DNA from 3 places in the Amycolatopsis sp. NPDC102522 genome. Region 3 is predicted to be linked to each of the others. Evidence: riboswitches for the same ligand, from Rfam matches in the RefSeq annotation. Region 3 holds a riboswitch; each other region holds the start of a gene.
What was found. A riboswitch is a leader RNA that binds a small molecule or an ion and turns the genes downstream of it on or off. The one in region 3 is predicted to bind cobalamin.

Region 1: linked by a shared signal. The riboswitch ahead of metE (5-methyltetrahydropteroyltriglutamate--homocysteine S-methyltransferase) and the one ahead of ACZ6YV_RS43060 (prenyltransferase/squalene oxidase repeat-containing protein) in region 3 are both predicted to bind cobalamin.
Region 2: linked by a shared signal. The riboswitch ahead of ACZ6YV_RS17695 (CoA-acylating methylmalonate-semialdehyde dehydrogenase) and the one ahead of ACZ6YV_RS43060 (prenyltransferase/squalene oxidase repeat-containing protein) in region 3 are both predicted to bind cobalamin.

What each region holds. Positions count from the first base shown of each region.
Region 1 covers NZ_JBVJLY010000005.1:214,729-219,341, reverse strand. Annotated here, with positions in the region: gene ACZ6YV_RS16295 (hypothetical protein) at 34-333, opposite strand; gene ACZ6YV_RS16290 (GntR family transcriptional regulator) at 427-1,188, shown strand; cobalamin riboswitch at 1,228-1,448, shown strand; gene metE (5-methyltetrahydropteroyltriglutamate--homocysteine S-methyltransferase) at 1,551-3,824, shown strand; gene ACZ6YV_RS16280 (cytochrome P450) at 3,962-4,613, shown strand, end outside.
Region 2 covers NZ_JBVJLY010000006.1:214,767-219,379, reverse strand. Annotated here, with positions in the region: gene ACZ6YV_RS17700 (acyl-CoA dehydrogenase family protein) at 1-505, opposite strand, end outside; gene ACZ6YV_RS17695 (CoA-acylating methylmalonate-semialdehyde dehydrogenase) at 513-2,012, opposite strand; cobalamin riboswitch at 2,171-2,356, opposite strand; gene ACZ6YV_RS17690 (DUF885 domain-containing protein) at 2,523-4,181, shown strand; gene ACZ6YV_RS17685 (amidohydrolase family protein) at 4,226-4,613, opposite strand, start outside.
Region 3 covers NZ_JBVJLY010000039.1:29,961-34,573, reverse strand. Annotated here, with positions in the region: gene ACZ6YV_RS43060 (prenyltransferase/squalene oxidase repeat-containing protein) at 353-1,360, opposite strand; cobalamin riboswitch at 1,393-1,519, opposite strand; cobalamin riboswitch at 1,601-1,742, shown strand; gene ACZ6YV_RS43055 (hypothetical protein) at 1,825-4,545, shown strand; gene ACZ6YV_RS43050 (flagellar hook-length control protein FliK) at 4,542-4,613, shown strand, end outside.

The DNA.
Region 1 (4,613 bases), on a different contig from region 3:
CTCGGCGCACCCGCGCCGGGCGGGCTTTTTCATTTACAACGCGGGATGGCCGGGCAGCACCGCGATGTCGTGCGTGCGGCGATAGGCCAGGTCGCAGTCCCAGCAACAGGTTGTGGCACTGCCCCCACCCCGCCCTCCTCGGTCGACGAACTCGACGGAAGCATTCCGGCCGCAAAGCATCGTCAGCTTGCCTCCGGGCATCGGGCCCGGTTCCAGACGAACGCGATGCCAGGTCCCGTCCAGCACCGGATGGGCAGTGGCCAGGTCGACGTGGATGCGTGCGACCTCGCCCCCGGCGACGACGCTTTCGTCGCTTCCTGGCCAACCGCTCATCTCGCCTCCAACTGGTAAAGACATGTTGACCAATACCGTGGCATAACGCAGCCAACTGGTCAAGACAAGTTAGCCAGTGGCAGGATGGCGCCCATGGTGGATCGCACGAGCGGAGTGCCGGCGTTCAGGCAGGTGGCCGCGGATCTTCGCGAGAAGATCTCATCCGGCCAGTTCCCGCATGGTGCACAACTACCCAGCGAACGTGAACTAGTTACCACCTATGGCGTTTCACGACCTACCGTGCGAGACGCGGTGGACGTCCTCAAGTCCGAAGGCCTCGTGACCGCCGAGCACGGCAAAGGTGTTTTCGTCCGGCCTCCGACCAGTCTCCAACGGCTGGCGCGAGCACGGCTCTCCCGCACCGCACGCGAAGAAGACCGCGGAGCGTTCATTGCCGATGCCACGGCTCATGGGTTCACGCCTTCGACATCCGTACGTATCCGGTTCGAGGAAGCCGACACCCGCACCGCCGAGTATCTCGACCTCGATCCCGGCGCGGCGGTCACCGTGAGAGATCGCGTGATGCGCGCAGACGGACTCGTCGTGCAGCTCGCGGTGTCCCGCCTTCCTCGCGAGTTCACGCGCGGCACCGCGGTGGAAGAAGTCGACACGGGACCTGGCGGGACCTATGCACGCTTGGAGGAATCCGGCCACCGGCTAGCCTCCTTCACCGAGCATGTCGGAGCTCGGATGCCGACTCCCGACGAAACGTCCTTACTGCAGCTCGCCGACGGAGTTCCCGTCATCACGGTGACCCGAGTGGCCTACCGCGAGGACGGAAAACCGGTGGAGATGAACGACATGACCCTCGCGGCCGATCGGTATCAGCTGGCATACGAGTGGGCCGCGGACTGAGGTTCATCACATTCGAGCGGCCCCGTAGCGGGCCTGAGTACGCTTCGAGGTGCTACTGGTTCGCCCGGCCTCCCAAGCCGGTCGAGGTAACAGGGAACCCGGTGTGAATCCGGGACTGCCCCGCAGCGGTATGTGGGAACGAAAGCCGTCACCGTGCGAGACACGGTAAAGCACTGGGTATGGCACCCGGGAAGCGACGGCCGGTAGGAGCGAGCGAGTCGCCCACGAGTCCGAAGACCTGCCCGTGGTACGTGCGCCGACGGCGTGCGTGAGTCCGGGCCTCGTGGGATGGGCACGACCGAACGGCGGTCACTCCTGTGCGCGGCTCCGGGCTCTGACGACAAGCTCGCGAGGAGAGAGCTGTGACCGAAATCGGCACGACAGTGCTGGGCTATCCCCGGATCGGACCGGACAGGGAACTCAAGCGTTCACTCGAACGCTACTGGGCGGGCAAGATCGACGAGGCCGAACTGCTGGACACCGGCCGTGCGCTGCGCACGCGGACCTGGCGGGAACTCAAGGACGCCGGGCTGGACTCCGTCCCGTCCAACACGTTCTCCCATTACGACCAGGTGCTCGACACCGCTGAGCTCTTCGGGGCGCTGCCGGAGCGCTTCACGACTCTCGGTCTTTCGCCGCTCGACATCTACTTCGCCGCCGCACGCGGGGTGCAGGACGCGCCGGCGATGGAGATGACGAAGTGGTTCGACACGAACTACCACTACATCGTCCCCGAACTCGGCCCGGACACGACGTTCTCGCTCACCGGCACCAAGCCGCTCGACGAGTACCGCGAAGCCCGCGCGATCGGCGTCGAGACGCGGCCGGTGCTGGTGGGCCCGGTGACGTTCCTGCTGCTCGCGAAGGCGGCCGAGAGTGCTCCGGAGGGCTTTCGCCCACTGGATCTGCTCGACAACCTCCTCGACGGCTACGTCGAACTGCTGAGGCGCCTGCACGACGAAGGCGTCGAGTGGGTCCAGTTCGACGAGCCCGCCTTCGCAGCGGACCGGACAGAGCAGGAGCTCAACGCGCTCATCCGCGCCTACCACCGGCTGGCGAAGGAGACAGCGCGGCCGAAGATCCTGGTCGCCGGGTACTTCGGCGGTCTCGGTCGCGGTCTGGGCGTGCTGGCCCGCTCCCCGATCGACGCGCTCGCCGTCGACCTCGTCACCGATGAGTCCTTTGTGGACGCTGTCGCGGCCGAGCCCGCCTTGCGCGACAAGGAGGTTCTGGCCGGGGTCGTGGACGGGCGCAATGTCTGGCGCACCGACCCGACCCGCGCGCTCGGCCGGGCGGCGACGCTGCTCGGCACCGCGAAGTCGGTCAGCGTCTCGACGTCGTGCTCGCTGCTGCACGTGCCCTACGACGTCGAGCGGGAGGACGGGCTCCACCCGCGTCTCAAGGGCTGGCTCGCCTTCGCCAAGCAGAAGGTCGACGAGGTCGTCCTGCTCGGCCGCGCGCTGACGGAAGAGGGCGTCGACCTTTCCGCCGCCCGCACCGCGGCCGCGGACCGTGCCACGGCGGCCGACCTGGCCGACGCCGGAGTGCGGGCCCGGCTGGAGGCGCTGCGGCCGGAGGACACCGTCCGCTCCCCCTACGCCCGGCGCGCGGTGGCGCAGCAGGACGCGCTGGGGCTACCGCCGTTGCCGAGCACGACGATCGGCTCGTTCCCGCAGACCACCGAGGTCCGCAAAGCACGGGCCGCGCACAAGGCGGGTTCGCTGGACGACGCGGGCTACGAGGCCGCGATGAAGGCGGAGATCGAGCACGTCATCCGGTTGCAGGAGGACCTCGGCCTCGACGTGCTGGTGCACGGCGAGCCCGAGCGCAACGACATGGTGCAGTACTTCGCCGAGCGGCTGGCCGGGTTCGCCGCCACCGACTTCGGCTGGGCGCAGTCCTATGGCTCGCGGTGCGTGCGGCCGCCGATCCTGTACGGCGACGTCTCGCGCCCGGAGCCGATGACCGTCGAGTGGGCGCGCTACGCGCAGAGCCTGACCACGAAGCCGGTCAAGGGGATGCTGACCGGGCCGGTGACGATCCTGGCGTGGTCGTTCGTCCGCGACGACCAGCCGCTGGGCAAGACCGCCCGTCAGGTGGCGCTGGCCATCCGCGACGAGGTGCACGACCTGCAGGAGGCGGGCATCCGCGTCATCCAGGTGGACGAGCCGGCGCTGCGGGAGCTGCTTCCCTTGCGTACGGCGGCCCACGAGGCGTACTTCGCGTGGGCGGTTTCGTCGTTCCGGCTGGCGACGTCCGGCATCGACGACGCGACGCAGATCCACACGCACATGTGCTACTCGGAGTTCGGTGAGGTGGTCAAGGCGATCGACGCGCTCGACGCCGACGTCACCAGCATCGAGGCCGCGCGGTCGAAGATGGAGGTCGTCACCGACCTGGGCGCGGCGGGCTTCGGCCGCGGCGTCGGGCCTGGCGTGTACGACATCCACTCGCCGCGTGTCCCCGACGTCGACGAGGTCAGCGGGCTGCTGCGGACCGCCGTCGGCGCCGTGCCCGCCGAGCGGATCTGGGTCAACCCGGACTGCGGTCTGAAGACCCGCGGTTACGCCGAGGTCGAGCCCGCCCTGCGGAACCTGGTCGCCGCCGCCCAGGCGGTCCGGACCGAACTCGGCTGATCAGTACATGAAGGCCCCCTTCCTGTACCTAGGCGCAAGGAAGGGGGCCTTCATGTACTTCGGCGGAGGTATTGTCAGGACGTCAATAAGGATGCGATGGTGGAGCGGTAACCGGTCTCAACGGGGAGATGGTCACCATGGCGAACGCCGTCGAAAAGGTCACCGGGGCGCTGCGCGAGCGGGTTCCGCCGCTCACCTCGATCCCCCTGCCGCGTTCGGTCGACCAGCGCTGGCTCGGCGCGACCTGGCCGGTCCGCGAACTCGCGCCCGCCCCACCGGGCCTCAAACCCGTCCTCGGCGACGAAGGCCCGCCGGTCATCGGGCACGCGCTGGACTTCATGCGCTTCGGCGTCGAGTTCGGCCTCAAACGCCATGAGACCTACGGCCCGGTGTCGTGGATGGGCGCGTTCGGCCGCCGCATCGTCACCCTCTCCGGCCCGGAGGCCACGCAGATCGCGTTGGTGAACAAGGACAAGGCCTTCTCCCAGGAGGGCTGGAAGTTCTTCATCGAGCGGTTCTTCGACCGCGGCCTGATGCTGCTCGACTTCGGCGAGCACCATCTGCACCGCCGGATCATGCAGGCGGCGTTCACCCGGCAGCGGCTCACCGGCTACGTCGACCAGATGGGGCCGGCCCTGCGCGACGGCATCGCCACCTGGGCGGACCGCCCGAACCCGCGGATCTATTGGTCACTCAAGCAACTCACGCTCGACGTCGCGACGCGCGTGTTCATGGGCATGCGGTCCGGCGACGACGCGGCCGCGATCAACCGCGCGTTCGTGAACTCCG
Region 2 (4,613 bases), on a different contig from region 3:
TGCGGGCGAGTACGACGTGGACGTCCGAGGTGCCCGCACCGGAGATGAACTGCTTGACCCCGTCGAGCACGTACTCGTCGCCCTCGCGGCGGGCGCGGGTGGAGAGCGCCGCCGCGTCGGAACCCGCGTCCGGTTCGGTGAGGCAGTAGCTGCCGAAAGTGTCCATGGTGGACATTCGAGGCAGGTATCGGTGACGCTGCACGTCGTCGCCGAACTTGTCGATCATGGTCGCGACCATGTTGTGGATGGAGATGTACGCGGCCAGCGACGGGCAGCCGGTGGCGAGTGCCTCGAAGACGAGGACGCCGTCGAGCCGCCCGAGCGCGGAGCCGCCGAGGTCTTCGGGCAGGTAGACGCCGCCCATGCCCAGCTGGGCGGCCTTGCGCAGGACGTCGACCGGGAAATGCTTGGCCTGGTCCCATTCGATCGCGTGCGGCGCGAGGTGTTCCGCGGCGAATTCCGCCGCGGTCTCGCGCAGGGCTCGCTGTTCGTCGGTCAGTCTCATCGCGGCCTCAGCTCATCGTCGGGATGACGAAGGAGGCGCCTTCCTTGGTGCCGGATGGCCAGCGCGAGGTGACCGTCTTGGTCTTGGTGTAGAAGCGGATCGAGTCCGGCCCGTGCTGGTTGAGGTCGCCGAAACCGGAACGCTTCCAGCCGCCGAAGGTGTGATAGGCGATCGGGACCGGGATGGGCACGTTGACCCCGACCATGCCGGTGTTCACCCGCGAGGTGAAGTCGCGGGCGGTGTCACCGTCGCGGGTGAAGATCGCGACGCCGTTGCCGTACTCGTGTTCGCTGGGCAGCCGCAGCGCCTCCTCGTAGTCGGCCGCGCGCACGATCGACAGCACCGGGCCGAATATCTCCTCGCGATAGATGCGCATGTCGGAGGTGACGTGGTCGAACAGGCAGCCGCCGAGGAAGAAGCCGTTCTCGTGACCATCCACAGTGGTCTCGCGACCGTCGACGAGCAGTTTCGCCCCCTCGGCGATGCCGATGTCGATGTAGTCGCGCACCCGCTGGACGGCTTCGGCGGTCACCAGCGGCCCGAAGTCGGCGGTCTCGTCGAGCGAGGCGCCGATCTTCAGCGTCTTGACTCGCTCGGTCAGCCGGGCGGCCAGCGCGTCGGCGGTGGCCTCACCGACCGGGACGGCGACCGAGATCGCCATGCAGCGCTCGCCCGCGGAACCGTAGCCGGCGCCGATCAGCGCGTCGACGACCTGGTCGAGATCGGCGTCCGGCATCACGATCATGTGGTTCTTGGCGCCACCGAAGCACTGTGCGCGCTTCCCGTGCGCGGCCGCGGTGGTGTAGATGTACTCGGCGATCGACGAGGAGCCGACGAAGCCGACAGCCTCGACACGGGGATCGGTGAGCAGCGCGTCGACGGCTTCCTTGTCGCCGTTGACCACGTTGAACACGCCCGGCGGCAGACCGGCTTCGAGGAAGAGTTCGGCCAGCCGCAGCGGGACCGACGGGTCGCGTTCGGAGGGCTTGAGCACGAACGCGTTCCCGCAGGCGATCGCCGGGGCGGCCTTCCACAGCGGGATCATCGCGGGGAAGTTGAACGGGGTGATCCCGGCGACCACGCCGAGCGGCTGCCGCATCGAGTAGACGTCGATGCCGGTGCCCGCGCTGTCGCTGTACTCGCCCTTGAGCAGGTGCGGGATGCCGATGGCGAACTCGACCACTTCGAGACCGCGCTGGATGTCACCGCGCGCGTCGGGCACGGTCTTGCCGTGTTCGGAGGAGAGCAGCCGGGCGAGGGAGTCTTCCTCGGCGCGGACGAGGTCGACGAACTTCATGAGGACCCGGGCGCGCCGCTGCGGGTTCCAGCGCGCCCATTCGAGCTGGGCCTGAGCGGCGTCGGTGACCACGGAGGCGACCTCGGCGGCCGACGCGAGCGGGACACGGGCCTGGACGGCGCCGCTGCTGGGATCGAAGACGTCGGCGAAGCGGCCGGAAGTCCCCGGTACCGGCTTGCCGCCGACGAAGTGACTGAGTTCGGTGCTCATGGATGCCCTTTCCGAAAGTACGCAGGACGAAGCCGCCCGAGGCCACGATCGGTGGCCGGGCAGGGGAGTACGGACGACTTACCGCCGGGGTGGTGGCGGGTCGGCGACTTTCGCGCAGGCAGGAAGAATCCGCATGCGTTCAGCTCCATCCTCGTGGACGAACGTGGACATCTGCGGCCGGTATCCTGGCTCCCGGATCCGCGGCGGCTCCGGCCTTCCCGGCTCGCGCCAGTGGCCTTCTCTACGGGAGCGCCGCTCCCCGGTCACAGTGGCGGGACCGCACCGGATTCTCACCGGCTTCCCTGCACCGCAGACCTGTGGACACCATAAAGTAGGAAGTCCGACTATGTCGAGGTTGTGGTGTACGCCTCAGGTGGGTGGAGGCGATCCACAGTGGACACGAACCGCCGTCGCGAACGCGTGCACCGGACCGGCCGAATGGGTGGTAGGCCTGGTCGGATAACGGAAAATCGGCAGCGGGAAACGGATCCGGTCTGGTAGTTGTCAGGTATGAGTGATGAGCCGACAGCGGCGGAGCTGGCCGACGAACTCCTCGACGTACTCGCGACCGAGATGCCGTTGATGGCGACCTTCGACAATATCGCCGGGCACGATCACGAGTTGCGGGACGTCTCCGAGGCCGGTGACGCCCGGCTGAGGGAACGGGCTGTCCGGATCGCCGGACACGCCGCCCGCTCCACGGATCCGGACCGGATCACGCTCGGCGTCGTCGCCCACCACGCGGAATCGCTCCTGACCAGGCTGGACGCACGGTTGAGCGAGTTCATCCTCGCCGACCCGATGGCCGCCGAAGGCATCGGGGCACTGTCCTGGCTTCCGCAGCTGGCACCGTCCGGGGAGCAGGCGGAGGAGGACTACCTGGCGAGGCTTTCAGCGTTCCCGGAGTTCTTCGCGGCTCTCGCCGACCGCCATCGCGCTGGGATCGAGGCAGGCCGGACCCCGGTGGAACGTGCGGTGCGCAACGCCGTCGACTACCTCGACCGGTTCCTGGCCGCTGAACCCAACCCGCTGGTCGTCCCGGCCCTGACCGGAGACCGCACGGCGCGGCGGGAGCGGCTGTTCACCGAAAAGGTGCGGCCGGCGCTCGTCGCCTACCGCGAGACGCTCGCCCGCGAGATCGCCGGACACGGCCGCCCCGACGACAAGCCGGGTCTTTGCCGGCTGGAGGGCGGCAAGGAAAGCTACGCGGGTCTGGTCAAGACGCACACCACCACCGGGGTCTCCGCGGAGGAGCTACACCGGATCGGCCTCGAAATAGGCCAGGCGCTCGACGAGGAGTACCGACGCCTCGGCGCCGCCGTGTTCGGCGAGGACGACCCCGTCGCGGTCCGGCGGCGGCTGCGCACCGATCCGTCGCTGCGCTGGCGAGACGCGGACGAGATGATCACGACGGCGACGGAAGCGGTCGCGCGGGCGACGGCCGCCGCTCCCGGCTGGTTCCGCCGGGTGCCGTCCGCCGAATGCGTCGTCCGTGCGGTGCCGGAAGCGGATGGCCCGTCCGCCGCCCAGGCGTACTACATGCCGCCCTCGGCCGACGGCAGCCGTCCCGGCGTCTACTCCACCAACGCCTACCAGGTGACCGAGCGGTTCCGGTTCATCGCCGAGTCCGTCGCCTTCCACGAAGCCGTTCCAGGACACCACTTCCAGGCTTGTGTGTCTTTCGAACTCGAAGGAGTGCCGCGGCTGCGCAAGCTCGTCCCGCTCTCGGCGTTCGACGAAGGCTGGGCGCTCTACACCGAACGGCTCGCCGACGAAATGGGCCTGTACTCCGACGACGTCATGCGGCTGGGCATGGTCGCGGAGGACTCCTTGCGCGCGGCACGGCTCGTCGTCGACACCGGGCTGCACGCCCTGGGCTGGACCAGGCAGCAATGCGTCGACTACCTCACCGAGCACTGCGTGCTCAGCGACGTCGAGGTGCGGTCCGAGACCGATCGCTATATCGAGTGGCCCGGCCAGGCCCTGTCGTACATGACGGGCAGGCTGGAGATCCAGCGTCTGCGCGCCCTTGCCGAGGAACGCCTGGGCGAGGCCTTCGACATCCGTGACTTCCACGACGTCGTGCTGAGGCACGGGCAGATTCCGCTGCCCGTGCTCGGCGACGTCCTGCGGGAGTGGGTGGAGCGGGTGCGTATGGGGCGAGAGTGACGATCACGAAGGTAGTGAAGGCCTCGCCCGCGTAACAATGGCACTTACTTGAGCTTCAGGAGCTTTTCGACGTTCCCGTGCGCGATCTTCTCGCGGTCCGCTTCGTCGATCGGCGCGGTCTTGAGCAGGTTCACCATGGGCTCGTTCGGGGTGTACGGGTGATCGACCGAGAAGATGATCCGGTCGGCCCCGAGCACGGCCAGCGCGCACTGCAGCGGCGGGAAGGTCGCGTAGCCGCTGGTGGTGATGTGCACGTTGGTCTTGAAGTAGTCCGCGACAGGCTGGCGAAGCTGCTCGTTGATCGGTGTCAGCACGACGTCGATCCGCGAAAGCGCGAACGGGATCATCTCGCCCATGTGGCCGATGATGATCTGCAGGTCCGGGTACTCGTCGAGGACACCGGAGACGATCAGCCGCAACAGGTGCACCGCC
Region 3 (4,613 bases):
ATCATCGCAGAACGACGATCACCACATGACCCGGGACCTGACTAGTTACCCGTCCGTACCACTCACGAGGCCCTGGGCCCGGCCCCCGCAGCCGCCGCCGCCCGGTCCGCCGCGATGCACGGGCTGGTAGATGTCGGTCCACTGGGGCGCGGGCAGCGATTCGAGTCAGGACCAAGAGCGTCTGCGGTCGATCGCTGGCCAAGTACGTGAAGGCCCCCTTCACAGCGCCAGGCGCAATGAAGGGGGCCTTCACGTACTGCAGGGGCGACCAAGGCGCCTCACCGTGCGGGACCCCAGGACCTCGTGAGTGGTAACGACGGTTAGAACCGTCCGTACCACTCACGAGGTGACGTCAGGGGCAGGCGAGTACCGGGGCCTGCGGACGGCCACCGCCGTGCAGGTCGCTCAGCGGAACCCTGGCCAGCCCGAGGATCGCTTGCGCGGTCGCGCGCGAGGCGGTCGCCGGGTTGAGGCCGGTCGCGTCGTAGGCGATCGCGCCGCGGTCCGCTCCGGCTCCGGTGCAGCCGGTCTGCAGCGACCGGAGGAATTCCCGCGCCTTGACCGCGGCGGCGGGACGGTGGCCTGCCAGCGCTTCGGCGGCGAGGCCGGTGCTGTTGGAGTTCGGCGCGTTCGTGCCGACGCCGAAGCCGCCGTTCGCGTGCTGCTTGGTGACCAGCCAGGAGGTGCCCTCGCCGGCGTTCACCGCGTCACCGGTGGCGCGCAAGGCCTGCACGACCATCGCGGTCGAGTCGACGTCGCTCGCGCAGGTCGCTTCGCCGAAGTTCAGCGGGAAGCCGCCGTCCGCGCACTGGGCGCCCGCGAGGAACGTCACGGCCGCCGCGGGGGCGCCGGCGGGGGTGCGGTCCAGCGCCAGCAGCGCGAGCGACTGCGAGAAGGCGTTGGAGTAGTCGCCGTATTCGGAGCGGTCGGAGAACCGGCCGGACGGCGTGAGCAGCGAGAGCAGTCCCGCCTTGAGGTCGACGCCGCCGAACGACGCCGGGTTCTTGCCCCGGATCTGCGCGGCGAGCAGCAGCTTGGCGTGCGCGCCCGCGTAGGCCTCGGTGCCGCTGCCGACATAGCCGGTGGTGATTTCCGGCTTCGCCAGCCAGGTGATCGCCTTCCCCGCGTTCGTGTCCGACACCCCGGCGGCGGCGAACGCGAAGATCGCGTCGATCGTCAGACCCTGGTCGGGGAACTTCTGGCCACCGAAGTCGGCCTCGAACCTTTCCCCGTCGGTCAGCTGCCTGGCGAGCCAGCCCGCGGCGGCGTCCGCCTTGTTGTGGGTGGCCGCGTTCGCCACGGGGGCGGCGACCAGCCCGATGCCGCACAGCATGGCGACAGCGAAGACCAAACGTCTCATGAGAACCCTTTCCCGCATTTCCTCGACAGGAGTCGGTGACACCGCGCGACGTGGGTGACCGGGCTCGCCTGGAGGGCATACCGTTGCGGGACAGCGCCGGACTCTCACCGGACTTCCCCCACGACCGCGCTGAATCGGACGACCCGAAGAATCTCATCCCGGTCAAGCGCCGGGGTACCGCCGGGCGCGAGTGATGATGTGATCCTGGCTACCGACCTGGTCAGCGGTGCCTGTCGTAGGTAATCGAGTGTTAACCTCGGCGGGCTCGACAACTCAACATCGCCGCCCGTGACGGGGAAGCCGGTCGAAATCCGGCGCTGTCGCGCAACCGTGGGCCCTTCACCAGGGCGAGCCGGGGTACCGCACGGGCGGATGAACCAACCAGAAGTCCGAACCACTGTCGCGATAAACAGGGGTGACTGCGGCGTCCCGCGCTGTCCTCCGTCATGCCGCAAGGAGGAGCCATGCGCCGCGGGTACCTGGCCGCATCGGCGTTCGCCGTCAGCGTCGGCGTGGTCGCCGCGCTGCTCACCGGAACGGCGACGGCCGCGAACGACCCCGGCGCGGCGAAGTCGAACTCCCGCTGGCTCGCGACGAAGCTGAAGCCGGACGGCACGCTCGAGAACCCCAACGGCGGCGAACTGCCTGACCACGGCCTGATGATCGACGTGCTGTTCTCGATGTACGCGTCGGGTGACGGCGCGAAGGCCGAGTCGATCGCGAAGTTCCTCGACGACCAAGGCCACGCCACCGACTACTTCACCTGGGACGGTCTCGCACCCGGTGCCGGGTACGACAAGGTCATCGTCGGCGGTGCCACGGCCAAGACCCTGGTCGCCGCGCAGGTCTCCGGCCGGAACCCCCGGAACTTCGACGGCTACGACATGGTCGCCGAGACCCAGGGCGCGATCATGCACAAGGGCCCGGACAAGGGCCGGGTCAGCGACTACTCGAAGGATCCCGACCTCGCCGGTTCGGTGAGCAACAACGCGAACATGTTCGGCCAGGCCCTCGGTGTCATCGGCCTCGCCGCAGCGGGTGCGAACGACCAACTCGCGATCGACAAGCTGCTGACCCAGCAGTGTTCCGAGGGCTACTTCCGCGTCTTCTTCGCCTACATCCCGACGAAGGAGACCGGCGACCACGTCACCCCGGACGGCCACAAGGTCTCGACCTGCGACGAGGGCAAGCCGCTCGACCTTTCCCCGTCCGACGGCGACGCCACCGGTCTGGCCCTCTCGGCGATGCTGGCCGCGAAGAAGGCGGGCACGGCCGGTCTCGACGCCCCGATCGCCAAGACCGTCGCTTGGCTCAAGGGGAACCAGAGCGCCGGTGGCGGCTGGGGCGGCGGCGTCGGCACCGAGGCGCCGAACACCAACAGCACCGGCATGATCCTCCAGGGACTGGCCGACGCGGGCGGCGCGGACGCGGCGGTGGACAAGGGCGTGCGGTTCCTCAAATCCGCGCAGGCGAACGCCGCGGCCGACTCCGGCAACAAACTCGCGGGCGACCTCGGCGCGATCGCTTACAACCCGGCTTCCTACGAGGCCGCGCGCGCTTCGGGAATCAGCGGGCTCGACACCTGGATCCGCGCGAGCGCCCAGGCTTCGCTCGGGTTGTCGCAGGTCGGCTTCTACGCGCTCGCGAAGGGCGGCGGCCTGCCGCCGACCAGCAGCGCCTCGGAAACACCGACCTCGACGTCGTCCGAAACGAGTACGGCCACCGGCACGCCGACCTCGACCACGAGCGACCCGGCGCCGACCAGCACGACCACCAGCACCACGACCACCACCACAACGACGACGACCACGACCACCACGACGACGTCGGTGACGCCGACGCCGGGCACGTCCTCGTCCCCGGCGACCAGCCCGCCCGTGCCGAGCACGGTCACCGTCACGAACACCCCGCCCGCGGCCAAGCCGGCACCGAAGACCCCCGCGCCGAAGACCCCCGCACCGAAGGCACCGAAGCCGAAGAAGACCGTCACTCCGAGGGCGTCGACCGGCGCCCGTGTCCCACCTCCGACCGCGATCGCCACCCCGGTCGTGGCTAACGCGGCTTCCCGGCTCGGCGCGTACTTGACGAACCGGCTCGTCAGCGGCGACCACGTCGAGGTCACCGAGGACGGCAAGACCTACGTCGACTACGACGCCACCGCCGATCTGGTGCTGGCCCTGCGGGCGCTGGACGAGCAGCCGGACACGGTCGCCCGCGCGTCGAAGTTCCTGCTCACGCCGGAAGCCGTGCAGGCCTACGCCCACGGCGCGCCGTACGAGCAGAGCGGGGCCTCCTACGCCGGACCGCTCGCGAAACTCGTGCTCGTCGCCGAGTTCGCCAAAGCGGACATCGCCGGGCAGTTGCGCGCCGACCTGGTCAAGCTGCGTGGCGTGGACGGCAAGTTCACCGACGTCGGGTCCTTCGCCGACGCCGACGAGACCGTCGAGCGGCACGCGTGGGCGGTGCTCGCCACCGCCGCAGACCCCGGTCCCGCGGTCGAACTGCTCCTTTCGCGCCAGTGCGCGGACGGAACCTTCCCGAAGCACCTGGACACCGCGGAGTGCGGCTCCGGCGACCTCGCCGCGACGGCTGCCGCTGTCACCGCGCTGGCCGTCCGTTCGCACACCGACGCCGCGCCGTCGACCAAACGGCCCGACGGCTGGACCGAGCGGCGCGTGTCGGCGTTCGTGTCCGCGGTGGGCGCGCTCGGCGTCCGGCCGACCGGCGAGGGCATGGTGACCGGTGAGGGGGGCGAGCCGGACGTCGTGCTCAGCGCCGCCGTCGCCGCCGCGCGGCAGACCGCCGGCCTCGACGCGAGCGGAACCGCGCGGTCGCTGGGCAAACTGGTCCAGCCCGACGGCGGTTTCGCCAAGGGATCCGTGGCGGCGAGCGACGGGAAGACCGATTTCCCGACGAGCCTGGCCGCCGCGCAAGGGGTCGCGGGCCGCTCCTGGCTCACCGCCGCCGATTCGCCGCTGTCGCCCGCGATCCGGCTTCCGCTCACCGAGGCGAACGCCGCCGACGCCGTCTCCGGCGCACAAGTGCAAGCGGCCGCCTCCCAGACCACCCAGCCCGCGTGGGTGCTCTGGGGACTCGTCGGCCTGGCCGGGATCCTGCTGGCCGCCGCGATCGTGCTCGTTTTCCTGCTTCGCCGTTCCATCAAGTCAAAGGGGGCAACACCATGAGAAAACTGCTCACCGTCACGTCCGTCCTCATCGGACTGATCGGGCTTTCCGCCGCACCCGCGAACGCG